3 regions of the Marinobacter sp. OP 3.4 genome follow, and region 1 is predicted to be linked to each of the others. Evidence: predicted binding sites of a transcription regulator. Region 1 holds the regulator's gene; each other region holds the start of a gene.

Region 1 (10,027 bases):
ACCTTCCGCCACCTGCCCTGAGGACAGTGCCTCCGCAAGACGGGTCTCACCCCGGGCAAAGGTCAGCATGTCCCGCACCTGGGACTCCAGGTGGGTAAGCCGGGACATCAGGCGGTCGGCACAGCGCTGGCGCAATTCCTCGTCCAGGTCCGGCTGGGACAGGTGTCCACCGTAGAGGATCGCCGCCGACAGTGGAGTACGGATCTGGTGGGCCAGGGAGGCGACCATGCGGCCCATGGCCGACAGTCGCTGGGCATGGGCAAGCTGGGCCTGCAGCTGGCGGGTTTCGGTCAGGTCGGTCAGCAGGATCAACTGGCCCGGCTCATTCTCCATGGTCCGGATCTCGATGCTGACGCGACGGCCATCCTTGAGGGACACCTCATGGCCATCGTCCCGCCGGGGGGCAAAGCAGCGCTGGATAACGCTCACCCAGCGTTCGCCTTCCAGCGGCTCCCCCAACAGCGCCACCGCTGCGGGATTGCACTGGGCCACGGCGCCCTGGCTGTCCAGCACAATCACACCGGCGGGCAGTGCGGAAAGCAGCGTCGACAGGCGATCCGCCAGCCGCTCCTTCTCCTCCAGTTCGTGCTGGCGCTGGCGGGTCTCCGCGGTCAGTTCACCGGAAAGCTGGTTCACCCGGGACTCCAGGGTGCGGTAGGAGTCGGTAATCTGCCGTGACATCTGGTTGAACAGGTCCAGAGCCGTATCGACGGCGGCATCCTCATTCTGCGATGGAAACAGCGCGGTTACCTTGTCATTGGCTTCGGCCGCCGCGTTGGTCGCCGAGCCGGACTCCCCGGAACGGGAGGCAGGTATTGCCGTCTGGAACTGTCTCATGCTTCCCCCTGACCATAATGTAATGAATCAGGGGCGAATTAGCAGGAGCCGTGCCAGGTAATATTTCTTCTTTATTTACAATGGGTAAGAAGAGAAAAATAGAATTGGAACCGGATTGAGAGAGGAAGCTGACAAAAAACCGTCAGCCCTCTTCTTCCTCCCGGAGACCGTACTTGCGAACCTTTTCCACCAGCGTGGTCCGTCGGATACGCAACTTCTCCGCAGCCCGGGCGACCACCCCGTTGGTCTCGTCCAGGGCCTGCTGGATCAACTGCTTTTCCAGGTTCGACAGGTAGTCCTTCAGGTCAATGCCGTTGACCGGCAGCAGCGCCGGGGCGTCCAGGCCCACCAGGCCCGGCACGCCCGATGGCATGGTGCTGTCCTCCATGACCGGCGTCTCGTCATAGTCATCCACGTAGCGGAACTTCTTCGGCAGCTCCTGCACACCGATCACGCCAAAGGGATGCATGATGGCGAGGCGCTCCACCAGGTTGGCCAGCTCCCGCACGTTGCCGGGCCAGTCATGGCGACACAGGCTCAGGATGGCGGCGGAGTTGAGTCGAAGGGAGCCCCGCTTTTCCTTTTCCATGCGGGCAATCAGTTCGTTGATCAGTAGCGGAATGTCCTCCGCCCGTTCCCGTAACGCCGGCATCTCGATGGGAAAGACATTGAGCCGGTAGTAGAGGTCCTCCCGGAAATCCCCCTTCTCGATCATGTCCTCAAGGTTCTTGTGGGTGGCGGCAACAATCCGCACATCGGCACTCTGGGTACGGTTGCTGCCCACCTTCTCGAAGGTGCGCTCCTGCAGGACGCGGAGGATCTTCACCTGCATGTTCAGGGGCATGTCGCCGATTTCATCCAGGAACAGGGTGCCCCCTTCCGCCAACTCGAAACGCCCGACCCGGGCAGTGATGGCGCCGGTGAATGCCCCTTTCTCGTGGCCAAACAGCTCGCTCTCCAGCAGTTCCGCCGGTATCGCGCCACAATTGACCGGGACAAAGGGCTTTTCGCGGCGGGGGGAGTGGTAGTGCAGGTTGCGGGCCACCACTTCCTTGCCGGTACCGGACTCGCCGGTGATCAGCACGCTGACGTCCTTGTCCGCCACCTGCGCCATCAGTTCCCGCACGCCCTTGACGCTGCGGGAGGTTCCCACCAGGCTGCGGAACAGCATGATGCCCCTTTGCTGCCCGGGGCCGCGACCACGGCTGCGCAGGTACTGGTCACGGAAAATCTGGGCGCGGTACAGGGAATCCACGAACTTGGTGTAGTTGGGTGGCCACTCAAGGCGCGCAATGACCCGCTCCCGGCAATCGTCGTCCAGGGCCTCCAGGTCCGGATTACCCACCACCAGGATCGGCAGGCCAGGTTCCGCACTGCACACCATGCCGATGTCATCAACAACATCCGCCGGCTCCTCGCTGGCAATAATCGCCACCCCAAGGTCGGCCCGGGCCTGCTCATCATCGGTGGTCAGTAAATCGCGGGAAGGCCCGTCATCCAGGACGGTTTCCTCGCCCACAAATTCAAGAATGGTCTTCAGATCTCTGGCTCGTGACGCGTCCTTGCTCAATACCAGCACAGTATCGGTCATCGACATGCAGATGAAATCTCTTGGTCAGCGCAGCGTTGTGGTTCCGTGCGGGTACACCTGTCGGGGACGGCAGTTTCCGCACGCTCTTCTTCCGGCGCCTGTGAGGCTACGGAGTCTTGATTATTTGTGCGGTATTTAAGACGTTAACGGAGAGAGAGTCAATTTTATGACGCAAAGGACCAGTGCGGATCTGTCACCGCTCCCATCCCGACGGGTACCCGACCTCGCCAAGGAATGCGGATCACCGGTTACGGCTCGACACCCTGGCATAGGCATTGGCCGCCTTGCGGTTCTGGCCCGCCTGCTCCAGCGCATCCCGGGCTTCGTCCCGGGCCTCCCGGGCGGCGGCATCGGCTTCCCGGACAAAGCCGTCCAGTTCGGAGAGCCGCTGCTGGACCGCCTCCAGCGGCAACTGCTCCCGCTCCAGGGCCTTCATCACCGGATCAACGAGATTGCGGACATCACGATTCAGATCCGCCAACCGGTCCCAGTCACTGGCCTGCAATGCCTCCCAGAGGTCGGCAATACGCTGATCAAGGCGCGCCAGCGCCTGATTGGCTTCATCGGACATGACATCTCCCCTTGCTGGTTCTGGAATCCGGTTATATCCGCGAGTATACAGGCCGGCCTCCGCAAAAGTCCTGACCTTTCGACCGTACAATAACACCCGATAACGAAGAAATTCCCTCCACGTTCTGGTAAACTTGGACGTTTATTCCGCATCCAGGTCACACGACAGACACACGAGGGTTGGTACGTCATGTCATCACAGTGGCAGTCCCTGGTATCCCAGAAAATCTACCTGGCCACGCAGTTGGCCCGGTCCGCCCGGAATCAGGCTTCCACCACTGAGCGGGAGGCCTGTATCCAGGGGGCGATCGAACTGTCCCTGCGCGCACGGCAGTTGCTGCTTGCCCTGGTAGCCCGCTATCACCAGGACAAGCACGCCATGCCGAGCTCCCTGGCAGAACTGTCCACGCTGATCGCGGATACACCGGACGCCGAGGTCCTGGGCGAGCTGTCCCGTACCCCCGATAGCTGGTGGCACCACCTGGATCAACTGGAACTGTCCCAGAACCAGCCGCCAAAGCAGCAGAAGAACGTATCGGAGGATAACGTCATCGCGATATCCGCGGCCACCGGCCCGGATCGTTCCGCGGAGGGCTTGCTGGACACCCTGGCAGCCATGAAAACACTTGTTAACGACCTGGGTGAGCGGCACGCCGAGTGGTAACCGCCATCCAAGCCTGAAGTAAGGATTCTATGTCACCTTCATTCTTTGAAATCGTACAACTGAACAACGGCGACTACGCCCTCAAGCGCGTGGATGACGACTCAGCGCCCCTGGTCCGGATATCCTTCTCCCAGGAGGCCCGTGAGTTGATGGAAAACCGGGATATGACCGTTGCCCGCGCCATGATCGACGCCGGCATCCAGGCGGTGGGACAGATCAACGACGCCGTCGAGTGGGAGGATGCCGATCCGGAAGATTTCGAGCCTCACGCCCACCATACCCTTCACTGAATGGCAGGCGCCCGGGGCGCGGTCGGGCCATGCTACATCCTGACGCCCCGAGGCACGCTGCTTCCCCGCAACGCAACGGCTACCGGGTCCGGAGGATGACTCCGTGGCTCTGCCCCTGCGCCGACGCCTGCTCCAGGGCGCCGAAATCATGACTGGACAGGCGGCTGGTCCACATCACCACGGCGTGGCAGGTGCCGGCGCCCAGGGCCCGTTCCGCCAACTCAAAGGCTGAATAGTCACGGGAGGACCTCAGTACCAGCAGCTCACTGGCGACAATGCCGTGCATGGTCTGCCATTTGCTGACCAGCTCCTGAGGTGGATCAATCCATGCCAGCCACCGACGCTCCTGGTTCAGTTGCGTCAGCATTGGCAGCAGCAACTGGAAGTTCTCCACCTGACCCGGCGGCAGGATGACTTCCGTCACATTCGCCCGGGGCGTGCCGGTTGCCGGAGCCTGACCGGACGCCTCGACCCGGGCCGGACCGGAAGAAACCGGTGACCCATCGGCATGCAACCGCCGGGGCCGCACCGCCGCCTGCGGCGCCATCGCGCCGGTTGCAGGCATGGCGGCCATATTCATGCTCAAACCCAACTGTTCCATGAGATCCTCCCGGATTCGCTGCGGCCCCTTGCCCGGGGCCACTGTTTTATTCGTCTGGTGCAGGTTTAATCGTCTAGTGCAGGTCGGAACGGCGAATCACGCCGACCCCGAGCCCTTCAATCACCAATTCCTGCTCACGCAGGTCCACCACAATCGGCTCGAATTCCTCGTTCTCGGCGATGAGCTGCACCTGGGGGCCTTCGCGGCGGAAACGCTTGACCGTCACCTCTTCCCCCACCCGGGCGACCACCACCTGACCGTTGTGGACGTCCTGGGTGCGATGCACCGCCAGCAGGTCACCGTCCAGGATGCCGATATCCTTCATGCTCATCCCCCTGACCCGCAGCAGGTAATCCGCTGACGGATGGAAGAACTCCGGCTGCAGGCTGCAGTAGTCCTCGATGTTCTCCTGGGCGAGGATCGGGTTACCCGCCGCCACCTGGCCGACCACCGGCAGGCCGGGGTCTTCCTCCTCCTCGGGCAGGCGAATGCCACGGCTGGTGCCGGGTACCATCTCGATGGCACCCTTGCGGGCCAGTGCCCGCAGGTGTTCCTCGGCGGCGTTGGCGGAACGGAAACCCAGTTCCAGGGCAATTTCCGCCCGGGTCGGCGGATAGCCGGTCTCATCCACGTAGCGGCGAATGATATCCAGTACCTGGCTCTGTCTTGCAGTCAGTTTCATGGCGCTTTCTCTCCTGTGGCAGTTCCCTGCCCCGGCCTTCCTCCGGCACAATCTCCGGTACCATTTCTGGCACAATGGCAGGACTGGTGTCCGCCGATGCTGGGGTTATATACAGTAACCAAGACTTTATACAGTATTTTATCCAGTGTAAACCCCTGTATGCTCGAAGCCGGCATGTCCTTCACGGCGGAGCGTCTTTCAAAGCAACAGACCACCCCGGCCACCGGGATGGACAGACTAACCACCATCAACCCAAACTGGGGAGCAATGCCCATGGCCAGTCGCTGCAGGATGCCCGACGTGATGACCACTCGGGACGGAAAGACCAGAAGAGTGGGAGTGGAGATCGAAATCTCGGGCCTGGGCTACGAGAAGCTGGTATCCCTGACCGCGGACATCCTGGATGGAACCGCCCGCAACAGCGGCCGGTACGTGAGCAAGGTGGACACGCCGCTGGGGGAATTCACCGTTGAGCTGGACTCCGACCCCATCAAGGACCTGGACCTGCGGGATGAACGGGTGCCGGAGTCCCTGCGGGAGCTTGGCGGCCATGCCATGGAAATGATCGACTACGCCGCCGAACGCCTGGTACCCCTGGAGATCGTCTCGCCGCCGGTGCCCTTTGACCAGCTCGATACCATCGAGGTGCTGTCGGACCGGTTGCGGGAAGCCGGAGCCGTCGGCAGCCGGGAGGCCATCCTCTACGCCTTCGGCCTCCAGCTCAACCCCGAGCTGCCGAACCTGGATGCGGATACCCTGCGCCGCTACCTGCAGACCTTCGCCGCCCTCTACGACTGGCTCAAGGGCCGCCACCAGCTGGATTTCAGCCGCAAGCTCACCAACTATATCGAACCCTGGGCCGGCAGTTATGTGGACCGCCTGATCGCGGAGGACTATTCGCCGGACCTTGAGGGCCTGATGCGTGACTACCTGGAGGACAACCCCACCCGCAACCGGGCCCTGGACCTGCTGCCACTGTTCGCCCACCTGGATGCGGACCTGCTTGCGGAGTACGTGGACGACCCCCGGATCAAGTCCAGGCCAACGCTTCATTATCGGCTGCCGGACTGTGATATCGACAACCCGGCCTGGCACTTCTCCACGGTCTGGAACGACTGGGTGGTGCTGGAGCAGATCGTGTCGCACCCCAAACAGCAGAAGGAACTGAACGACCTGTTCCGTGAGGGCCGGACCCTGTCCTTCAGGAACCTGACCAGCACCTGGCGCAGCCGCTGTCAGCAATGGCTGGAGAACCGGGGCTATGTCTGACCCTCATACCGACGACGACCGGGAGGTGCCGGGGCTGACCATTGGCATCAGTGGCCCCGCCCGCCGGCGCACCTCGGACCGGCTGATCAGCCTGGGGCTGCGGCTTTACGGGGCCCATACCCATTTCATCCGCCCGGGACGCGACATTGACGTGTCCCTGCTGGATGGCATCGTGCTGTCCGGCGGCACCCATATCCACCCCGACCTGTATGGCCAGCAGCCCCAGGTTAAGGCCCGGTACGACCGCAAGCGGGACCGCACTGACCAGATGCTGCTACGGGAAGCAGAACGACTGCATCTGCCGGTACTGGGGATATGTCGTGGCGCACAACTGATCAACGTGTATCGGGGCGGCTCCCTGTGCCAGGACGTGACCCCGCTAAGGGTTCATACCCGCCATCGACCACTGCTGCTACCCTTGCAAAGGATTCGCGTGGTGGAACCAACCCGGCTTGGCAGGATCATAAGGTCGCGAAGTATCGGCGCCAACCGCATCCACAGCCAGGCCATCCAGTGGCTTGGCCGTGGGCTCAGGGTCAGCGCCCTGGACGACGACCTGTTTGTCCAGGCGTTTGAGAACACCCACGGGCAATGGCTGATGGGGGTGCAATGGCACCCGGAATACCTGCTCTACCACGGCCCCCATCGGCGCATTTTTTCGGACTTCGTGCATACCGCCGAGCAACTCAAACTTGCCCGCCTGGTCCGGGAAGACTTGCCCGAACCGACGGACTGATTGTCGACATCATTAAGGAGAAACCGATGACCCGCAGTATCACCCGCCTGATTGGCACCCCAGCCCTGGCCGCCCTCCTGGTCCTGCCGGTGGCACCCGCCCTGGCCGCCCCCGCCGAGGTCAGCCTGACCGGCGAGGGAAAGGTAAGGTACATACCCGACAGCGCCCGTCTAAGTTTCACCGTCACCGCGGAGCACGAGGATTCCGACAAGGCTATCAGCGAGGTGCGGGCCGTGATGGAACGCTGGCGTGAGAGCATTACCGATATCCGCGACCAGTTGGTGGACTACAGCGACGCCTCGGCCCACCTCTACCAGCGGCAGCACCATCCCCGCAATGGCGAATCGGAGGAACCGAAGACCATCGCCGTCGCCAGTCAGACCGTGAGCTTTGAGGTCCATGACCTGACCCTGCTGAACCCGGTGCTTACCAGGGCTCAGGACCTGGGTATGAACTACAACCTGGGCCAGCACCAGTTCTTCCATTCCGACGAGGAGCAGCTCCAGCAGGATGCACTGGCCAAGGCCATCAGCAACGCCCGGGACCGCTGCCAGTTTGCGGCGGAACAGCTCGGCATGGACTGTGGGGAGGTCAAGTCCCTGAACCTGCAATCGTCCGGTGGCGGCCCCATCATGATGCGCATGCAGGAGGCCTCGGCAACGGCGGATACGGTCAGCGAAGTCGGGCCCCGGGACATCAATGCCACGGTCCAGGCCACCTTCACCATGGAATGAGCCGGGCTCAGAAGTCCCGGTTGTAGAAGATGTCCAGTGAGGCCGCCAGTCCGCTGGCGGCCTCGATGTAGAAATAGCGCCCGAGGTCATAGCGCAGAGCCACGGTCGTCACCGGCTCGAACAGCCCCACCCCGTAGCGGATACTCAGGTCCTCGGTCAGGTAGCCGCTGGCCACCACCGCCGAATCCTCGCCTGACCCCTCCGCCTCCAGGGTCAGGTCCTTGATGCCGAACGCCTCACCGAGACCCCGGGTGATTCCGCTGGCACGGTTCAGGCCCAGGGCCAGCGCCATGCGGCTGACCTGGTTCTGGTCTCCCTGGCTCTGCAGGGGGCGCCCCAGGATCAGGTACGACAGGGCCTCGTTCTGGGACATGGCCGGTTCCGAGAACACCTCGGTCTCCGGCTCCCGGGCCGGGCCGGACAGGCGGATGCCGGCCACCACATCGTCCACCTCGCGAATGGCTTCAATATCCAGGTAGGGCTCGCTCACCGGCCCCAGGAACACCAGGCGCGCCCGTCGTATCTCCAGCTCCTGGCCGAAGGCCTCGTACTGCCCATCCACCAGTTGCAGGGAACCCCGGGTGTCCATGTCGTTGCCGATATTCAGTTCCCCCTCCAGGTCCCCGGTCACACCGAAGCCCTCGAAGCTGACCTTTTCCTCCCCCACAACCACGGTCACGTCCATATTCAGCGACAGACCGCCTTCGGATTCCGCTTCATCGCCGACGATCACTTCATCATCGGATACCGCGACCGCCTGCTCGGGCAACTCCCGGACCTCGATACGCCCCCTGGGGATGGCAATCCGGCCGGCAACACTCAGTCCGCCGTCAGCCATTCGGATCTCCAGGTCCGGGGAGACCTCCAGGTCCGCGTAGGGTTCGTAGTGCAGGGGCAACCTCTCGCCGTTCAGGGTCACGGTGAACCGGGGCTCGCCGGACCAGTCCACGCTGCCACCAATCTCGCCCCGCCCGGTGCCATTGCTCTGCCAGCTTCCCTCCAGGTCCGCCTGACTGCCGTTGAAGTTGGCCTGGAGGTTCAGGTCCTCCACCGGGATGGGCACCTTCTCATCGATCAGCCGCCCCCCGGTGAGGGACACCTGCCCATATACCTGGGGAGCCATCAGCGGCCCTTCCAGACGACCGGAGCCGGCGATCTGGCCGCCGATGTCCTCCAGGTCAACGAAGGCCCCCAGCATCTCCAGGTCAACCCCCTCAAGGTCATAGGAGCCGGTGGCCGGCAGGTCCTCCGCGGTGGGGTCCACCGACAGGTCCACCGACAGCCTGCCCACATCCTGGCCATCGAACCGCAGTGTCACCCTGGCCACCCGGGGCTCCATATCCAGCGTCACGTCCAGGGTCTGGTAGTCCAGGGTTTCCTGGTCCTCCCCCAGGGTCACCACCACGTCGCCGGGGCCCGCTCCCAACTGGACGGTGCCACGGGGGCCATCCTCCGCCAGTTCAACATCCAGGGAACCGTTGATCATGGCGTTCCAGCTCACCGTTTCCGGCAGCAGTGGCGCCAGGGTGGCGGTGGGAAAATCATTGATCTCCAGTGCCAGCGCGGTATCCGGAAACAGCGTCTGCTCGCCGGCGCAGAGTGTGCTGTCCTGCCATCGCCAGCAGTGGGCCCCCAGGGTCAGTGTCTGGTCGACAAAGTCGATGGTGGCCGGCTCCTCCAGCCGCCAGGTCTGATCCGGCCCGGTCAGGTCCACCTCGCCGCTGGCAAGCTGCCCCCGCCACTGGCCACCGTCCGCGGACTGCCAGGCACCGGACAGGGCGGCCTCCACCACCGCCTCCGGATGCTGTACCGACAGCGCCAGGCGGTGATCATCCAGGGTGCCCTGCAGGTCGGCCTCGGCCTGTTCCACGGTCTGTCCACCCGACTGCAGGGAGGATAACGTCAAGCCCGCTTCCAGTGACTGTGACTCATCAAGCCGGGCCTGCAGGTCCAGGCTCCCGATACTGACCTGGTCCTGCCAGGCCAGTCCGCTGGCAGAGAGATCCAGGTTGCCCCGGGGCAGCCGGATGGGCCCCGACAGGGAGACGGTTCC
Region 2 (10,027 bases), on a different contig from region 1:
CAGCGTAGACGTTGTAACCGCCGTGGGGCATGTTGAGCGCAAAGCGTACAGCTTCCTGGGCACGGTTCTGGCCAACGATCTCGGCCAGGGGATCCAGCTGACGGGTGGTCTTGAAGGGGAGATCCTTTAGAACGCAAGCCTTGTAAAGCTGATTCAGGGGCAAAGCCTTCAATGTGATGTCCTGTTGTTCTCGAATGGGTGGTCGCACGTTCCCAGCATAGTGGCTAGTGTCCCGTCTGGGTAACTCGTTAGCCAGACGGGACACTATGTCTGCCGGGGAAACCGGTCATTCTAGGCGGTTCTGTCACATCTGTCGCCTGTGCCGTAACCGGGCACCAGGAATGCGCACCGGTGCACGTTTCTTGCTTGGGCATCCCCGGGACGGGCTAAAGATCGCCCGGGCGGAGCCGATAAACAGGAGTGACAAACTACCAGAATTCGGCCACACACTTATCATTCCGAAGTCGACCAGGGCGGTCAGGGAATTATTTTTCAGGGAGATCAATAACGTGGAAATCCTAAAAACGTTTGCCCATTCGCTGACGGCACTCGACCGACCGGCCAGGACACCCGCCGGGGAAGTGGTCCGGGTGGACGACACCCCGCCAGCGCCTGCCGAACCGGTAAGGGATCGCCGGGTGCAACCGGACCGGCGTCGTCGCCAGGAGGCTTTCAAGGGCCCCGACAGGCGCCGGAAAAGCAGCCGGCGGCGCCCGATGCTGCTGCACCCACGTACCGGCAAGGAAACCACTCTGGAAGATCGGCGCGGACGTAACCTCCGCACCAGCGCCTGATGCCGCGAAGGGCATGCCCCGGAAACCGGACTACAGCAGCCCGGCATCCAGGCTGGCGGCCATGGCCATGCCAAGATCACGGCACTGGCCCACGAACGCCTCCCGGAATTCGCCACGGCAAAGCACGGGCTCCTGCACCTGACGCCACCGTAATCCGGTGGTGATGCTATCGATCGCCCGGTGGGTGCCGGTACCATCGCGACCGGCGCGGATGTAGAACGTGAAAGGCAGGCCCTGGGTCTCTTCGAGGCAGGGGTAGTAGCTTCGGTCGAAGAAATCCTTCAGCGCACCACTCATGTAGCCCAGGTTTTCCGTGGTGCCCAGGACAATGGCGTCACACCACAATACGTCATCCGGACCGGCATCCAGTGGCGCCAGTACCCGCACCTCGACATTCTCGATGTCCGGGTGACTGGCTCCCTCGGCAACGGCTTCCCTGAGCCGTTGTGTGTTGGGTGAGGGAGCATGGGCGACAATCAGCAGTTTCTTACCGTTTGCCATGATTCCTCCCGGTCCGATCAATGGATCAGAGCAGTTCGCCGTTGGTTTCCTCTGCTTCGGCGGTTGCCTGCTCCTTGTCCTTGGATACCGGCTTGGGCATCAGCTTTTCGCGGATGGCGGTTTCAATTTCGGTGGCAATGTCCGGATTATCCTCCAGGAACTTGGCGGCGTTCGCCTTGCCCTGGCCAATCTTGTCGCCCTTGTAGGCGTACCAGGCACCGGACTTATCCACGAACCCTTCCTTGACACCCATGTCCACCACTTCCGCCATGTGGTAGATACCCTTGCCGTACATGATCTGGAACTCGGCCTGCCTGAAGGGCGGCGACACCTTGTTCTTCACTACCTTGACCCGGGTGTCATTGCCCACCACCTCGTCACCTTCCTTGACCGAGCCGATGCGGCGGATATCCAGGCGCACCGAGGAATAGAACTTGAGGGCGTTACCGCCGGTGGTGGTTTCAGGGCTGCCAAACATCACACCGATCTTCATCCGGATCTGGTTGATAAAGATAAGAAGACAGTTGGCGTGTTTGATGTTACCGGTCAGTTTGCGAAGGGCCTGGGACATCAGACGGGCCTGCAGACCCACATGGCTGTCCCCCATTTCCCCTTCGATTTCCGCTTTCGGAGTCAGGGCCGCAACGGAATCGACGATGATGACGTCCACCGCGTTTGAACGCACCAGCATGTCGGCAATTTCCAGGGCCTGCTCACCGGTATCCGGCTGGGACACCAGCAGTTCATCCACATTCACACCAAGCTTTTCGGCGTAAACCGGGTCCAGGGCATGCTCTGCGTCAATGAAGGCACAGGTTTTACCGTCCTTCTGGGCTTCGGCGATCACCTGGAGGGTCAGGGTGGTTTTACCGGAGCTTTCCGGACCATAGATTTCACAGATCCGGCCATAGGGCAAGCCACCGATACCCAGGGCCACGTCCAGGCCAAGTGAGCCGGTGGAAACCGCCGGAATGGCTTCCCGGGGCTGGTCGCCCATTTTCATGACGGCGCCCTTGCCGAACTGGCGTTCAATCTGGCTCAGTGCCGCGTTCAGTGCTTTGTTGCGATTGTCTTCCATCAGTGCAAACCCTCAATGTTTCCGACTGTCCCGGACCGTTTTACTGTATACTTGAACAGTATTAAACCACAGTCCTGATTCCAGACCAACCCCATTCAACAAATCCCCTGCCGGGGGGCGTGTATCACGGGATCAAAGCGTCTGGACGTAATCCGTCAGCCCCTGCAGCGCATAGACCACACTCCGCCGCCGGACCGCATCGCGGTCACCGTCGAAATGGCAGCGGTGCGCCACGATACCGTTCGCCGGCGAGCCCCAGGCGAACCAGACCGTGCCCACCGGCTTGTCCTCGCTGCCGCCGCCCGGACCCGCCACGCCACTGGTGGCAATGGCGAAATCCGCGCCGGTTGCCTTGACCGCGCCAGCCACCATCTGCCGCACCACCGGCTCACTGACGGCACCGTCCCGCTCCAGGCTTTCGGCAGAAACGTGCAGCAGCTCACGTTTCATGCTGTTGCTGTAGGTCACCAGGCCGCCAAGGACGTAGTCCGACGAGCCGGGCCGGTCGGTCAGGGCCTTTACGATCCAGCCGCCGGTGCAGCTCTCCGCCGTCACCATGGTCTGCCCCCTCAGGGAAAGGAGGTCACCCAGGTGGTTGGCGGCCTGTTCCATGGTCGAGTCTTTCAGCATCCACAGCCTCCTCGTTTCATCCAGCGTCATATTTTCTTACAATCCGGTGGCCCTGTCTGCGGGCGACAATAACACCACGGTGTGGTTTGCTATCACGCAGGTTTCGGGGCACCGGCTTTTTGCCGATTCTACACCGGGATTTCTCAGACTCCACCAACTGGGCGCACATACCATGTCGGCAGCACAGAACGACTTTTCCAGGCACACCCCCATGATCCGCCAGTACCTGAAGATCAAGGGGGAGCATCCCAATGAACTGCTGTTCTACCGCATGGGGGATTTCTACGAGCTGTTCTATGATGACGCCAAGAAGACCGCCGAACTGATCGACATCACCCTGACGGCCCGGGGCCAGTCCGGGGGCAACCCGATCCCCATGGCGGGAGTGCCCTACCATGCCGCCGAGAACTACATCGCCCGCCTGGTTCGCGCCGGTCAGTCCATCGCCATCTGCGAGCAGATCGGCGACCCGGCCACCGCCAAGGGCCCGGTGGAGCGCAAGGTGGTGCGCATCATCACCCCCGGTACCCTCAGTGACGAGGCCTTCCTGGAAGACCGGCGCGACAACCTGCTGCTGTCCATCTTCCATCACAGGGAAGGGTTTGGCATTGCCACCCTGGACATCTCCAGTGGCCGCTTCGCCGTCTCGGAGATCGAGGGCACCGACGCCCTGCAGGAAGAGATCCAGCGATTGCGCCCGGCGGAAGTGCTGATCAGCGAGGACTTTCCCTTCGAGGACCTGCTGGACGGCCTCAGCGGCATTCGTCGCCAGGGGCCCTGGCTGTTCGAGGCGGACACGGCCCACCGCCTGCTGACCCAGCAGTTGCAGGTGCGGGACCTCACCGGCTTTGGCTGTGAGGACCTGACCCTGGCCATCTGCGCCGCTGGCTGCCTGCTGCAGTATGCCCGCGAAACCCAGCGCACCGCCCTGCCCCATATCCGCAAGCTGACGCGGGAACGGCGGGAAGATGCGGTGGTACTGGACGCCACCAGCCGTCGCAACCTGGAAATCGACACCAACCTGCTGGGCGGTCACCAGCATACCCTCGCCTGGGTGATGGACCGCACCGCCACCGCCATGGGCGCCCGCCAATTACGCCGCTGGCTCAACCGCCCGCTACGGGATTCGGAACAGGTCTACCAGCGCCAGCACGCGGTGTCAGCCCTGCTGGACGGCTTCCATTACGAGCCGGTGCATGACCTGCTCAAACGGGTGGGCGATATCGAACGCATCCTGGCCCGGGTTGCCCTGCGTTCCGCCCGCCCCCGTGACCTGGCCCGCCTGCGGGATGCCTTCGCTGCCCTGCCCGACCTGCAACAGGCACTCGGGCCGGTCAACTCTCACCATGTAGTGAAGCTGGCCAGCCTGATCAGTGAGTATCCCGAACTGGCGGACCTGCTGGAACGGGCCATCATCGACAACCCGCCGGTGGTCATCCGCGACGGCGGCGTGATCCGGGAAGGCTTCGACGATGAGCTGGACGACCTGCGTAATATCAGCGAGAACGCCGGCCAGTTCCTGCTGGACGTGGAAACCCGGGAACGGGAACGTACCGGCATCAGCACCCTGAAGGTGGGCTACAACCGGGTGCACGGTTACTACATCGAGATCAGCCGTGCCCAGTCGGATCAGGCGCCGGTGGACTATATCCGCCGCCAGACCCTGAAGAATGCCGAACGCTTCATCACCCCGGAACTGAAGGAATTCGAGGACAAGGCCCTGAGCGCCAAGAGCCGGGCCCTGGCCCGGGAGAAAGGCCTGTATGACCAACTGCTGGAAACGCTCGCGGAACAGCTGCCACAACTCCAGGACAGCGCCCAGGCCCTGGCGGAGCTGGATGTGCTGGCCAACTTCGCCGAGCGGGCCACCAGCCTGAGGTTCACCGCGCCGGAGTTCCGCGAGGCACCGGGCCTGGATATCGACGCCGGTCGGCACCCGGTGGTGGAACAACTGCTGGACGAGCCCTTCGTACCCAATAACGTGCTGATGGACGAACAGCGGCGGATGTTGGTGATCACCGGCCCCAACATGGGGGGTAAGTCCACCTACATGCGCCAGACCGCCCTGATAGCCCTGCTCGCCTACTGCGGCAGCTTCGTACCGGCGGACCGGGCAGTGCTGGGCCCGGTGGACCGGATCTTCACCCGCATGGGGTCCTCCGACGACATCGCCGGTGGCCGCTCCACCTTCATGGTGGAAATGACCGAAACCGCCAACATCCTCCACAACGCCAGCCGCCACAGCCTGGTATTGATGGACGAGGTGGGCCGGGGCACCAGCACCTTCGACGGCCTGTCCCTGGCCTGGGCCACGGCGGAACACCTGGCGCGGGAGGTGGGCTGCTATACCCTGTTCGCCACCCACTATTTCGAGCTGACCCAGCTTGCCGATCAGCTTGACCACGCGGTGAACGTCCACCTGACCGCCACCGAGCACGACGACAGCATCGTCTTCCTGCACACGGTCCATGACGGCCCCGCAAGTCAGAGCTACGGCCTCCAGGTGGCGCAACTGGCGGGGGTCCCCCAAACGGTCATCGCCCAGGCCCGCTCCCAGTTGCAGCGACTGGAGGGTGAGCACCAGGAGCCGGTAACCATGTCCGCCTCGTCACCGGCCGGACCGGGGCCCGCCAGCACGCCACCCGACGCCTTTCAGGGGGACATGTTTGCCAGCCTCGAACCCAGCGCGGTGGAAAAGGCCCTGTCGGAACTGGACCCGGATGACCTCACGCCCAGGCAGGCGCTGGAACAACTCTACGAACTGCGTCGCCTGGCCGGCACGAAGGGATAGCGCCACGCCTGAAAACCCGCCCTCATAAGGTTATAGCGCCGTAGCGCTTGCGGGGCGGGCGGGTGCTCCCTACAATATCGGCCTCCAAATACCAATGATCAGAACGAAGGGTGGCGGGCGCCCTCCACGACAGGCCCCGAATCGGGACCTGTCGCAGGCGATAACACCAGAACCACCCCACTGATGAGACAGACCACCAGACCAGGAATCTGACTATGACGTTTGTGGTTACCGACAACTGCATCAAGTGCAAGTACACGGACTGCGTGGAAGTATGTCCGGTGGACTGCTTCTACGAAGGCCCGAACTTTCTGGTGATTGACCCTGACGAGTGCATCGACTGTGCACTGTGCGAGCCGGAGTGCCCGGCCGAGGCCATATTCTCCGAGGACGAGTTGCCTGCCGGGCAGGAACCGTTCATCGAGATCAACGCCGAGCTGGCCGCCAAGTGGGAGAACATCACCGAGAAGAAAGACCCGCTGCCCGACGCGGAAGAATGGGACGGCAAGCCCGACAAGCTTCAGTACCTGGAGCGCTGATCACCGCGACCCATACCCGGACGGTCCGCAGGACAGGGTCCGGGCATGGCGACCTGTGAATCAGGAAAAAAGGGGGAGCCGGCCGGCTCCCCCTTTCTGTTTCCGCCTCAGTCCTCGAAGCCGTGGTCTTCGGCAGCAAGGGCCAGGCACACACTGCCCGGGCCCAAATAGATGCTGCTGGTGATGCCCATCTGGCACAGCAACAGTTCCACCTTGTGGCGGCGACAGGCTTCTCGCAACCGGTCCAGGCCAGGCAACTGCTCGATTTCCGCCGCCGACATGCCGCACGACAGTGACACATAGGGCGTCAGCAATCCGGCCTCCACCCGACGGACGGCATAGTCCAGCACCTTCTCCACCGCCCCATCGAAACTCCGGGTCTTGGCCACCGCGGCACCATCCGCACCGTGCCCCCAGACAATGGGGGTAATATTCAGGGTCTTACCCAGGAAGGCGCTGACGGCGGAAATGCTTTTCACGTTACGCCGGCGGGCCCGCTCGCGCATGTAGTGCAGGTCGCGGGGAATGGAGCAGGTGTAGATGCTGCCGGCAAAGGTCTCCACCTGGTGACGGAGGGCATTCTTCGACAGCTTCTGGTCGATCAGCCGCAGGGTATGGGCGGCCATAAGCCCCTGTCCGGCGAACACCTGGCCGGTGTCGATGACGCGCATGGAAAACGGCCCCGAACGGCCGGCCTTCTCGCGGATGGGCTGGTAGCGCGCCATCACCTGGTTCATGGCCATTGTGGCATTATCGAAGATTTCACTGCGGGACCGGTCCACCGTTTCACAGAACGCCATGTCGTATTCCGTCACGACTTTTTCCAGGAACAGCTTCTGGATGGATTCGGCGCTGAAGGCCTCCGTTTCCGCGTGATGGCCCTTCAGCAGCAGGCCACGATCGTAGAATTCCGCCGTGATCGCGGGATCATGGTTGTCCACGTAGGTCTGACCGTTAATGATGGCCGTGAGTGGCAGGATAAAGATATCGTTCTTGCGGATAAACTCGGGTGGCAGATCACAGGCCGAGTCCACTATCAAACCAACACGCATAACGCCTCCCGAAGTACGCCGCTCTGGGGGGAAGCGGCGAGTAATGTGACAGGAGGCGCTTTTTACCAGAAAGCGCTCATGGTTTCAGTGTGGTCCTTGTCAACCTTTGACCCGGTGTGACGGATGTCACAGTCGGGCCCGGTCAGGCTTCAAACTCGTGGTCTTCCGCCGCCAATGACAGGCAGATGCTGCCCGGACCTATATAGATGCTGCTGGTGATGCCCATACGCGACAGCAGCAGTTGCACATTGTTCTCCTCACAGACCCTGCGCAGGCGATCCAGCCCTGGCAGTGCGTCAATCTCCTCCCAGCTCATGCCACAGGATATGGACACAATCGGCGCCAGCAGCCCCGCCTCCACACGCCGCACGGCGTAATCCATCACCTTTTCCACGGCGCCATCCATGGACCGTGTCTTGGCCACCGGCTTGCCGATAACGCCCTTGCCCCAGATAATCGGGGTAATGTTGAGGGCCTTGCCCAGGAACGCCACGATACCGGATACACTCTTGTCGCCCCGGCGACGGGCACGCTCGCGGATATAACTCAGGTCCTTCGGCACCACGCAGATCCAGACCTTCTGCGCAAACTTCTCCACCTCATGGCGAAGCGCGTTCTTGGACAGCCCCTTGCCCAGCAGGCTTACCGTATAGGCGGCCAGCAGCCCCTGCCCTGCGAACAACTGCCCACTGTCGATAACCCGCATGGTGAAGTTGCCCTCAACGCCGGCTTTCTCGCGGACGGACTTGGCCTGCGCCATCACCATATTCATCGCCTCGGAGGCATTCTGGTAGATCTGGCTGCGTGACCGATCCACCGTTTCGCAGATGGCCACGTCGTAGTTGGGCACGACCTTCTCCAGGAAGAGTTCACGAATCTGGGCGACGGAGAAAGCTTCGGTTTCAGCATGATGCCCCTTGCCCAACAGTCCCTGCTGATAAAAATCTTCCGTGGTTTCCGGATTGTGGTCGTCAATAAAGGTCTGGTTATCGATCTTCGCGGTCAGCGGCAGGATGAAGATGCCATGCCGGCGAATGAATTCATGGGGTAGGTCGCAGGCGGAGTCCACGATCAGGCCAACTTTCATTACGTCCTCCAGGTTTTATGTCAGGCCCGGCTGCTTGGGGGAGCAGGCCCTTGTTGTTATCCATTAAGAACATACAGGTTTGTCCGGAATAGTCGAGCCCGGCCATGGTAACGGGAGCCCACCGGGAGTGTCATTTCACAATTGCTTACGTTCTGGCCCCGGAAACCACCGGCCACCAAGGGTATTGTACGATTACCCGTGACCGTTATACTGCCGCCCCCGACAGGACAGGAAGCAGACAACCATGGCCCAGACCTACGATGTCGTCATTATTGGTGCTGGCGCGGCAGGCCTGATGTGTGCCGCCACGGCCGGCTACCGTGGGCGTCGGGTGCTGGTGATCGAGCGGTCCACCAAACCCGGTCGGAAGATACTGATGTCCGGCGGTGGCCGCTGCAACTTCACCAACCTCAACAGCACGCCGGCGAACTTCCTGTCCGACAACCCCCACTTCTGCATTTCCGCCCTCAAGCGCTACCGCCCCCAGGATTTCCTGGACCTGGTGGAACGCCACGGCATCGAACATGTGGAAAAAGCCGCGGGACAGCTGTTCTGCCGCGACAGCGCCAAAGACCTTCTGGATATGCTGCTGACCGAGTGTGAATGGGCCGGTGCCGAGCTACGACTCAAAACCAGCGTGGACTCGGTGACGGACCGCGCCGGAGGATACCAACTTCAAACCAGCCATGGCGCCATCCATTGCGACGCCCTGGTGATCGCCAGCGGTGGTCTTTCCATTCCCACCATGGGGGCCACCGGCTTTGGCTACGACATTGCGCGCCAGTTCGGCCTGCCGGTGCTGCCGACCCGGGCCGGACTTGTACCCTTCACGCTTCACCCGGAGTTAAGGGAGCAGCTCGCTCCCCTGGCCGGCCTGAGCTGCCCGGTGGACGTCCACTGCAACGGCGAGCACTTCCGTGAACCCATGCTGGTCACCCACCGGGGGCTGAGCGGTCCCTCCATGCTACAGATATCCAGTTTCTGGCATCCGGGCGACCCGCTGTCCATCGACCTGCTACCCGGGCGGGACGTAGACGGGGAGCTGAAAGCCCTGAAGCGGGAGCAACCGTCCCTCAGCCTGGAACGTTACCTGGCGGACACCCTCCCCAAACGTTTTGCCCAGGCGTTCGCCCGGCTGCAGGAATGGTCCGGTCCCCTGCAGGAATACCGGAACAGTCACCTGGAGTCCGCAGCCAGCACCCTTTCGGGCTGGACGCTGCAACCCGCGGGCACCGAAGGTTACCGCACCGCCGAGGTCACCCTGGGGGGCGTGGACACCCGACACCTCTCATCAAAGACCATGGAAGCCAATGATAATCCTGGACTTTACTTCATCGGCGAGGTTGTGGACGTCACCGGCCACCTTGGCGGTCACAACTTCCAGTGGGCCTGGGCGTCCGCCGTGGCTGCCGGCAACATTGCCTGACCATTACTGCTCCCGGCAAAAGCGAAGCTCTTCACACCGAACCGACCCCACTACCACAAATTGATCACAATCTGTGCATATTGTGATGCGCGAATACCGTTACCAACCTCTACTATCGAACCAGGCCGA
Region 3 (10,027 bases), on a different contig from region 1:
GACCACGATTTTTTCCCGGTCGGAGATGTCCGCCTCGCACTCCTCCTCGTAGGTGGAGTACATGTAGGCGGTGGAGGACGCAAACTCGGCGGCACAGGTGTCCACCCGCTTGTACACCGGGCGCACGTCCAGCTCATGGCGCAGTTTGCGCAGCGATACTTCGGAGATACCCAGCAGTTTGGCCAGGCGGCCATCGGAGAAGCCCTTGCGCTTGAGGCGGAACAGGGTGTCCCGATCGATGTCGGAAGTACCGGCCGTTTTCAGGGACGCCTCTTCCAGGATCAGATCTTCAATCTGCACCAGGTACCAGGGATCCACCTTGGTGTGACGGAACACTTCGTCCACGGTCATACCGGCGCGGAAAGCCTCGCCGATGTACCAGATGCGTTCCGCACCCGGCACGTTCAGCTCCTTGATCAGGGTTTCGCGACCGCTGGTGCTGTCCAGGTCCACCTTTTCCTCGAACCCTTCCGAGCCCACTTCCAGGCCACGGAGGGCTTTCTGCATGGACTCCTGGAAGGTGCGACCGATGGCCATCACCTCACCCACGGACTTCATCTGGGTGGTCAGGCGGGCGTCCGCCTGGGGGAACTTCTCGAAGGTGAAGCGGGGAATCTTGGTGACCACATAGTCGATACTGGGCTCGAAGGACGCCGGGGTAATACCGCCGGTGATGTCGTTCTGCAGCTCATCCAGGGTGTACCCCACGGCCAGCTTGGCCGCCACCTTGGCAATGGGGAAGCCGGTGGCCTTGGAGGCCAGGGCCGAGGAACGGGACACCCGCGGGTTCATCTCGATGACCACCATGCGGCCGTTGTCCGGGTTGACGCCGAACTGTACGTTGGAGCCACCCGTCTCGACACCGATTTCACGCAGCACCGCCAGCGAGGCGTTCCGCATGATCTGGTATTCCTTGTCGGTGAGGGTCTGGGCCGGGGCTACGGTGATGGAGTCACCGGTGTGTACACCCATGGCGTCGAAGTTCTCGATGGCGCAGACGATGATGCAGTTGTCGTTCTTGTCCCGAACGACCTCCATCTCGTATTCCTTCCAGCCGATGAGCGACTCATCGATCAGCAACTCATTGGTGGGGGACAGGTCCAGTCCCCGGGTGCAGATCTCCTCGAACTCTTCCCGGTTGTAGGCAATACCGCCCCCGGAGCCCCCCATGGTGAAGGACGGCCGGATAATGCAGGGGAAGCCGATCTCATCGGCCACCTGCCAGGCTTCTTCCATGGAATGGGCCATGGTGGCCTTGGGGCACTCCAGCCCGATCCGCTTCATGGCCTTGTCGAAACGGTCCCGGTCCTCGGCCTTGTCGATGGTATCGGCGTTGGCACCGATCATCTCGACGCCGTGTTTTTCCAGGATACCGTGCTTTTCCAGGTCCAGGGCGCAGTTCAGCGCGGTCTGGCCGCCCATGGTGGGCAACAGCGCATCCGGCTGCTCCTTCTCGATGATCTTCTCGACGGTCTTCCAGGTGATCGGCTCAATATAGGTGGCGTCGGCCATGGCCGGGTCGGTCATGATGGTGGCCGGGTTCGAGTTCACCAGGATCACCCGGAACCCCTCTTCACGCAGGGCCTTGCAGGCCTGGGCCCCGGAATAGTCAAACTCACACGCCTGGCCAATCACAATGGGGCCAGCGCCCAGGATCAGGATGCTCTTGATGTCGGTCCGCTTTGGCATTTCTCAGTCAACCTGTCAGCAAAATTCAGATTCGTAGGGCCTTTCGGCAACGCTGTGTCGGGCGTCCGCTTACGCGGACCGTGCTTCCATCAGCCGGATAAACTCGTCAAACAGCGGAGCCACATCATGGGGCCCCGGGCTGGCTTCCGGGTGTCCCTGGAAGCTGAATGCCGGCTTGTCCGTGCGTCGGATGCCCTGGAGCGAGCCGTCGAACAGGGACTTGTGGGTCGCCTCAACGTTGTCGGGCAGCGTGGTCTCGTCCACCGCGAAGCCGTGGTTCTGGCTGGTGATCATCACCGTGCCATCCCTCAGGTTCTGTACCGGGTGGTTGGCACCATGGTGACCATGGCCCATCTTCACGGACCTGGCGCCACTGGCCAGCGCCAGCAACTGGTGCCCCAGGCAGATGCCGAAGACCGGTACCTCGGTTTCCAGCACCTCGCTGATCGCCTTGATGGCGTAATCGCAGGGCTCCGGGTCGCCGGGGCCATTGGAGAGGAACACCCCGTCCGGATTCATGGCCAGCACGTCCGATGCCGGGGTCTGGGCCGGCACGATGGTCAGGTCACAGCCACGGCTGGCCAGCATGCGGAGGATGTTCTTCTTCACGCCGTAGTCCCAGGCCACAACCTTGAAACGGCTCTCGGTGCGCTTGCCATAGCCCTCACCCAGCACCCATTCGGTTTCATCCCAGGTCCAGGTATCCTTGCGGCACACTTCCTTGGCCAGGTCCATGCCCTTGAGCCCGGGGAAGGCCTTCGCCAGCTCCAGGGCTCGCTCAGCGGTAGCGCCCTCGCCCGCCACGATGGCGCCATCCTGGGAGCCCTTGTCCCGCAGGATGCGGGTCAGGCGCCGGGTGTCGATGCCGGCGATGCCGATGCGGTTGTTTTCCTTCAGGTAGTCGGACAGGGTCTTCTGGCTGCGCCAATTACTGGCCAGCAGCGGCAGGTCACGGATAATCAGGCCGGCGGCGTGGATATCGTCGGATTCCACATCCTCGTCATTGATGCCGGTATTACCAATATGAGGATAGGTCAGGGTCACGATCTGACGGGCGTAGGACGGGTCCGTGAGGATCTCCTGGTAGCCGGTCATGGCGGTATTGAAAACCACCTCACCACTGGTTTCGCCGTCGGCGCCGATGGCGACTCCGTGAAACAGGCTTCCGTCTGCGAGTGCAAGGATGGCTGGTGTACTCAAGGCGTGTATCCTCAATCGGGTTCGTTTGGGCAAACGGGAACGCAAGCGCAAATTCAGGTCGCAAAAAAGCGAGAGGGGGTGTTGCCCCGTCCCGCTCTTGTATCCGCCCTCGGAAGTCATCCGGAATCCCGGGCGGGCTTTGTCTTCAGGCTACGCTTGGTGCAGTTAAATCGCCTTATTGTAGGAAATATGACGATCTGTGTCCATCTGAAAGACCTTGCTTGCCACGGAATCCACGGAAGAACACGGAAAAAACAAAAAAGATAAAGACGTTATTGGCCACGAAATCCTTCATCTTTTTTCCTTCCGTGTCCTTCCGTGGGTTCCGTGGCCAAAATCAGTCTTTCAGGGACAACACATCCTGCATATCGTACAGACCGGCGGGCCTGCCCTGCAGCCAGTGGGCTGCACGGATGGCGCCCTTGGCAAAGGTCATGCGGCTGCTGGCCTTGTGGGTGATCTCGATGCGCTCGCCCATAGTGGCAAACAGCACGGTGTGGTCGCCCACCACATCCCCGGCCCGGATGGTCTCGAAACCGATTTCCTTCTGGGGGCGCTCGCCGGTAAAGCCTTCACGACCGTAGACGGCGCATTCCTTCAGATCCCGCCCGAGGGCATCGGCAACGGCCTCGCCGAGACGCAGGGCGGTGCCGGAGGGAGCGTCCTTCTTGTGGCGGTGATGGGTCTCGATGATCTCGACATCATAGTCATCGCCCAGTACGGACGCTGCCGTCTGCAGCAGGTTCAGCACTACGTTGATGCCCACGCTCATATTGGGCGCAAACACCACGGGCACCCGGTCGGCCGCCACCTTGACCTGCTCCTTCTCGGCGTCCGTCATGCCGGTGGTACCGATAATCACCGACTTGCCGTTCTGGCTGCAGAACTCCAGGTTCTCCAGGGTCAGGTCCGGGAAGGTGAAATCGATCAGGACATCGAATGCATCCTTCACATCGGCGATGCTTCCAGCCAGGGCCACGCCATTCTTGCCGATGCCGGCCATTTCACCAGCATCCGCGCCCACCAGCGAGCTTTCCGGATGGACGATGGCAGCGCCCAGGGACAGATCATCCGCCTCGTCAATGGCTTCGATCAGCACCTTGCCCATTCGACCGGCCGCGCCGGTTACCGCAATCCTTGTCATGGCAGACCTCAGAATTTCATTTCGTCAAAGAAGCTCTTCACACCCTCAAACCAGGAGGTTTTCCGGGGTCCATGGTTGTTGCCGTTGTTGCCGTCCAGGGTTTCCTGGAACTGCTCCATCAGATCCTTCTGCTTTTTGGTCAGGTTGACCGGCGTTTCCACCATCACCCGGCACAGCAGATCACCCGCAGGACCGCCACGAACCGGAGAAACCCCCTTGTTTCGCAGGCGGAACAGCTTGCCGGTCTGGGTTTCCGGCGGAATCTTGAGCTTCACGCGGCCATCCAGTGTTGGCACTTCCAGCTCACCGCCGAGGGCGGCGTCCACGATACTGATGGGTACTTCGCAATAGAGGTTGCGACCATCACGGGTGAAGATGGAGTGTTCGCGGACCGCGATCTGCACGTACAGGTCGCCGGCCGGTGCGCCATCAATGCCCATCTCCCCTTCTCCGGACAGCCGGATCCGGTCGCCGGTATCGACACCCGGTGGCACCTTGACGGACAGGGTCTTCTCTTCCTGGAGGCGCCCGGCGCCATGACACTTGCTACATGGATCCTTGATAATCTGGCCGCTACCGCGACAGGTGGGACACGCCTGCTGGACCGTGAAGAAGCCCTGCTGCATGCGAACCTGCCCCATGCCCTTACAGGTACCGCAGATCTCCGGCCTGGAGCCCTTGGCGGCCCCACTACCTTCGCACAGGTCACACTCCACATGGCCAGGCACCCGAATCTTCACCGTGGTGCCGTGGACGGCCTCCTCCAGGTCAAGTTCCAGGGTATAGCGCAGGTCGGCGCCCCGGTTGCTGCGACCCCGGCCGCCGCCACCGAAGATATCACCGAATACATCCCCGAAGATGTCGGAGAAGCTGGCGCCACCGCCACCGAAGCCACCGGCCCCGCCGGCCTGACCATCCACGCCGGCATGGCCGAACTGGTCATAGGCGGCGCGCTTGTTGGTGTCCATCAGCACGTCGTAGGCTTCCGTGGCCTCCTTGAACTTCGCCTCGGCTTCGGCGTCGTCCGGGTTACGGTCCGGATGGTACTTCATGGCGAGCTTGCGGTAGGCCCGCTTGATCTCCTTCTCGTCCGTATCCCGGGATACCCCGAGAACGTCGTAGTAGTCACGTTTGGCCATTCTGGAAAACCTTGTTGAAAAACCTGTCTGTGCTATTCAGATCCGGGCCTCCGGGTATCCGGAAACCCGCCATTCTCAAACGCAGAAAACGCGGGGGCGACAACCCCCGCGTTCTTGCCGGACCGGACGAAACGCTTAGCGCTTGTCGTCGTCCTTGACTTCCTCGAACTCAGCGTCGACGGCGTCATCGGAGCTGCCACTGGCCTGCTCTTCGCCGCCGGCCTGCTGGGCCTGTTCGCCCTGGTCGGCGTACATTTTCTGGGCCAGCTCACCGGATACTTCGGTCAGCTTCTGGGTCTTCGCTTCGATGTCGTCCTTGTCGGAGCCTTCCAGCGCTTCCTCGAGTTCCTTGATGGCTGACTCGATGTTCTCCTTCTCGCTGTCGGTGACCTTGTCACCGGCATCATTCAGGGTCTTGCGCACGGTGTGGACCATGGCATCGCCCTGGTTACGGGCCTGGACCAGTTCCTCGAACTTGCGATCTTCCTCGGCATTGGCCTCAGCATCGCTGACCATCTTCTCAATCTCGTCGTCGTTAAGACCGGAAGAGGCCTTGATCACGATGGACTGTTCCTTGCCGGTTGCCTTGTCCTTCGCGGACACGTTCAGGATACCGTTGGCGTCGATGTCGAAGGTCACTTCGATCTGCGGCACGCCACGGGGCGCCGGCGGAATGTCCGCCAGGTCGAAGCGGCCCAGCGACTTGTTCTGGGTCGCCTGCTTGCGCTCACCCTGGACCACATGAATGGTCACGGCGGTCTGATTGTCTTCCGCCGTGGAGAAAGTCTGGGACTTCTTGGTCGGAATCGTGGTGTTCTTCTCGATCAGCGGCGTGGCTACACCACCCATGGTTTCGATGCCCAGGGTCAGCGGGGTCACGTCCAGCAGCAGAACGTCCTTCACGTCGCCTGACAGGACCGCACCCTGGATGGCGGCACCAATGGCCACGGCTTCGTCCGGGTTGACGTCTTTCCGCGCTTCCTTGCCGAAGAAGTTCTTCACCTTCTCCTGCACCATCGGCATACGGGTCTGACCACCCACCAGGATCACCTCGTCAACCTCGTTGGCGGACAGGCCGGCATCCTTCAGGGCCACCTTACAGGGCTCCAGGCTGCGCTCGACCAGTTCTTCCACTAACGCCTCGAGCTTGGCCCGGGTCAGCTTGACGTTCATGTGTTTCGGACCAGCCTGGTCAGCCGTGATGTACGGCAGGTTGACGTCGGTCTGCTGGCTGCTGGACAGCTCGATCTTGGCCTTCTCGCCGGCTTCCTTCAGGCGCTGCATCGCCAGGGAGTCACCGCGCAGGTCGATGCCGCTGTCCTTCTTGAACTGGTCCGCCAGGTATTCGATGATCTTCAGGTCAAAGTCTTCACCACCCAGGAAGGTGTCACCGTTGGTGGCCAGAACCTCGAACTGGTGCTCACCGTCCACATCGGCGATCTCGATGATGGACAGGTCAAAGGTACCACCACCCAGGTCATAGACAGCCACGGTGCGGTCACCGCTCTGCTTGTCCATGCCATAGGCCAGTGCCGCAGCGGTCGGCTCGTTGATGATCCGCTTCACTTCCAGGCCGGCAATCTTGCCGGCGTCCTTGGTGGCCTGACGCTGGCTGTCGTTGAAGTACGCCGGCACGGTGATGACCGCTTCGGTCACCTTCTCGCCCAGGTAGTCCTCGGCGGTCTTCTTCATCTTTTTCAGGACTTCCGCGGACACCTGGGGCGGTGCCATCTTTTCGTCTTTCACCTCAACCCAGGCGTCACCATTGTCCGCCTTGGTGATCTTGTAGGGCACCATCTTGATGTCCTTCTGAACCACATCGTCCTCGAAGCGACGACCGATCAGACGCTTGATGGCATACAGCGTATTGTGGGGGTTGGTCACCGCCTGACGCTTGGCGGACTGGCCAACCAGCGTTTCACCATCGTCGGTGTACGCGATGATGGAAGGCGTGGTGCGATCGCCCTCTGCGTTCTCGATCACCTTGACCTTGTCGCCATCCATGATGGCAACACAGGAGTTGGTCGTGCCCAGGTCGATACCGATAATCTTGCTCATGAAATCACTCCAGTTAGCTGTTCAGTCCGGATGCTGCCTGATCCGGATTCACCTGATTCTTTTCCGGCCCACCAGGGACCGTGTCTTGACTGTTACCTGCCTATATTGGCTCCGACGCTGACTTTTCAAGCCTGCTCGTCGATTTTTGGCGCATCCTCAGCCTTGGCGACCACCACCATGGCCGGACGCACCAGACGCTCGTTCAGGGTGTAACCCTTCTGCACCACGGCCACCACGGAATTGGGCTCGGCGTCCGGCGCCGGCACCATGGACATGGCTTCGTGCAGCTGCGGGTCAAAGGGTTCGCCCACCGGGTTCAACTGCTGCACGTTGAACTTGCCCAGACTCTTAAGGAACAGGTCCAGGGTCATTTCCACCCCTTCCCGGATGGACGTGACAACGTCGTCGGATTCCTGCTTTCCCTCTGTGCTCTCAACGGCCTTTTCAAGGCTGTCGGCCACCGGCAGCAGTTCCTTGACGAACTTTTCCAGGGCAAACTTGTGGGCTTTCTCCACGTCGATCTCCGCCCGGCGGCGCACGTTCTGCATTTCCGCCTGGCTCCTGAGCACCTGGTCCTTCAGTTCCTGGACGCGGGCTTCCATGGAATCGGCGTCCTCCTCCGGTGAGGAGGTCTCGCCCGGCTGCTGCTCGGACACCGGCTCACCGGCCCGCTCCTCCGCTTTCAGCTCTTCATCGACATTTTCGTTGCGATTTTCGTCAGCGCTCATCAGCTACTCCCGGTTATTCCTGCGCGCGACCATGGCCGCGCCGTTACCCAATGATGGTGAATTGCCATCGGATATGGGGCCCAAATAAACGCTTTCAACCATGACTGTTTCACAGAATTCACCACACTGGATTTGCATACAGTGATTTTGCTGTATATATTCACAGTCACTGTATGTTTCAACAGTGTTCGTGACTCAGGGAGACACCACATGCTGACTCAACTCACGGTTTCCAACTACGCCATTGCCGAACGCGTCGAACTCCAGTTCCAGAAGGGCATGACCGCCCTCACCGGGGAAACCGGCGCCGGCAAGTCCATCGTGCTGGATGCACTCGGGCTGGCCATGGGAGGCCGTGGCGATGCCAGTGCTGTTCGCCATGGCGCCAAGCGGGCGGATATCACCGCCACCTTCGACATTGCCCGGATTGCCGAAGCCCGGGAGTGGTTGGAGGATCAGGACCTGGATGACGGCAACGACTGCATCCTGCGGCGGGTGATCGGTCGGGATGGCCGCTCCCGCGCCTACATCAATGGACAGCCCTGCCCGCTGAACCAGTTGAAGGAACTGGGCGCCACATTGATGGACATTCATAGCCAGCACCAGCACCAGTCTCTCCTGAAGAAGGACACCCACCGTCGACTGCTGGACGAATTCTCCGGCTCCGAAGATCTGGCCATCAAGACCCGCCTGGCCTGGAAACAGTGGCACCAGGCCCGGGAACGGCTGATCAGCCGACAGCAGAACGCGGATGAAACCGAAGCCCGGTTGCAGCTCCTGCGCTACCAGGTCGACGAACTGGACCGCCTCGCCCTTGAGGAGGACGAGCAGGCGCGCCTTGAGCAGGAACAGGAACAGCTCAGCCACGCGGAAACCGTGCGCCAGCACAGCCACCATGCTGCCATGCTGTGCTCCGAGGATGAAACCAGCGCCGCCGACATGGTACGCCAGGCCCTGCAGCAACTCGAGCAACTGCCGGTCCAGGTACCGGCCCTGGCCGACACCATCCAGATGCTCAACGAAGCACAGATCCAGTTATCGGAGGCCGGCAACAACCTGGTCCATTTCGTGGAGGATTACGAGGCGGACCCGGAGCGCCTGCAGGAAGTGGAGGATCGACTCAGCGCCATTTACCAGCTGGCCCGCAAGCACCGCATCCAGCCGGAGGAACTGCCGGATCTGCACCAGCGCCTGGGTGAGGAACTGGCCGAACTGGATGGCAGCGAAGGCAGCCTGGAGCAACTGGAAGCCGACGTGGAGAACTATCGTCAGGCCTACCAGACGGTGGCCGACAAACTGTCCAGGGCCCGCCGCGAGGGGGCGGCCACACTGGACCAGCGCGTGGGCCAGGAACTTGCGGAACTGGGCATGCCGACCATGCAATTCACCAGTCAGCTTGATACCCGGAACCAGGAACCCAGCCCGGCGGGTAACGAAGACATCGAGTTCCTGATCAGCGCGAACCCGGGTCAGCCCGCACGCCCCCTGGCCAAGGTGGCCTCCGGTGGCGAACTGTCCCGTATCAGCCTGGCCATCCAGGTGGTAGTGGCCCAGACGTCCACCACACCCACCCTGGTGTTCGACGAGGTGGATGTGGGCATTGGTGGCGGCACGGCGGAAGTCGTGGGCCGGCTGCTGCGCTCACTGGGGGAAAGTGGCCAGATCATCTGCGTGACCCACCTGCCCCAGGTGGCGGCGCAAAGCCACCAGCACCTGTTCGTCAGCAAGTTCACCGAGGCGGACACCACCTTCTCGAAGATCGAAACGCTGAACGATCAGGGCCGCATCAGTGAAGTGGCCCGGATGCTGGGCGGTGTGGACATGACCGAGCAGACACTGGCCCACGCCCGCGAGATGTACACCAAGGGACAGGCCACCCACCATTGAAATAAACGCTGATTTTCAAGTTGCTCTCATCGACTCCCTTCTCACCAGAGAGCTTTTCGAGCGCCGCCCCGGCGCTCTTTTTTTTGGCAGGATGTCTGAACAGACGAAGGGACAGGGGTAGCGGCCACGGGTTGCGACCGCTACCTGGAAGGCTGGCGTATCAGGACTTCTTGATCGGCTTA

The links. The regulator LexA, encoded in region 1, represses DNA repair genes until DNA is damaged. The targets are predictions, from matches to a motif close to CTGTNTNNNNANACAG.
Region 2: recA (recombinase RecA) is a predicted target of LexA. The motif match lies at 2,417-2,432, and genes of this name have one in related genera.
Region 3: recN (DNA repair protein RecN) is a predicted target of LexA. The motif match lies at 8,128-8,143, and genes of this name have one in related genera.

The regions. Positions count from the first base shown of each region.
Region 1 is NZ_JAVVLT010000065.1:41,758-51,784, reverse strand. Features, by position in the region: gene RO069_RS12065 (sensor histidine kinase) at 1-837, opposite strand, end outside; gene RO069_RS12060 (sigma-54 dependent transcriptional regulator) at 980-2,434, opposite strand; gene RO069_RS12055 (SOS cell division inhibitor) at 2,670-2,999, opposite strand; gene RO069_RS12050 (DUF6586 family protein) at 3,189-3,662, shown strand; gene RO069_RS12045 (hypothetical protein) at 3,692-3,952, shown strand; gene RO069_RS12040 (cell division inhibitor SulA) at 4,032-4,553, opposite strand; gene lexA (transcriptional repressor LexA) at 4,627-5,235, opposite strand; gene RO069_RS12030 (amidoligase family protein) at 5,503-6,504, shown strand; gene RO069_RS12025 (gamma-glutamyl-gamma-aminobutyrate hydrolase family protein) at 6,497-7,240, shown strand; gene RO069_RS12020 (SIMPL domain-containing protein) at 7,267-7,974, shown strand; gene RO069_RS12015 (translocation/assembly module TamB domain-containing protein) at 7,982-10,027, opposite strand, start outside.
Region 2 is NZ_JAVVLT010000085.1:29,652-39,678, reverse strand. Features, by position in the region: gene RO069_RS14290 (Lon protease family protein) at 1-172, opposite strand, end outside; gene RO069_RS14285 (hypothetical protein) at 510-794, shown strand; gene RO069_RS14280 (flavodoxin family protein) at 825-1,295, opposite strand; gene recA (recombinase RecA) at 1,321-2,373, opposite strand; gene RO069_RS14270 (CinA family protein) at 2,506-3,003, opposite strand; gene mutS (DNA mismatch repair protein MutS) at 3,176-5,794, shown strand; gene fdxA (ferredoxin FdxA) at 6,010-6,333, shown strand; gene RO069_RS14255 (DegV family protein) at 6,441-7,385, opposite strand; gene RO069_RS14250 (DegV family protein) at 7,528-8,472, opposite strand; gene RO069_RS14245 (NAD(P)/FAD-dependent oxidoreductase) at 8,717-9,898, shown strand.
Region 3 is NZ_JAVVLT010000009.1:83,811-93,837, forward strand. Features, by position in the region: gene carB (carbamoyl-phosphate synthase large subunit) at 1-1,689, opposite strand, end outside; gene carA (glutamine-hydrolyzing carbamoyl-phosphate synthase small subunit) at 1,759-2,889, opposite strand; gene dapB (4-hydroxy-tetrahydrodipicolinate reductase) at 3,227-4,033, opposite strand; gene dnaJ (molecular chaperone DnaJ) at 4,042-5,172, opposite strand; gene dnaK (molecular chaperone DnaK) at 5,308-7,230, opposite strand; gene grpE (nucleotide exchange factor GrpE) at 7,356-7,958, opposite strand; gene recN (DNA repair protein RecN) at 8,169-9,845, shown strand; gene fur (ferric iron uptake transcriptional regulator) at 10,006-10,027, opposite strand, start outside.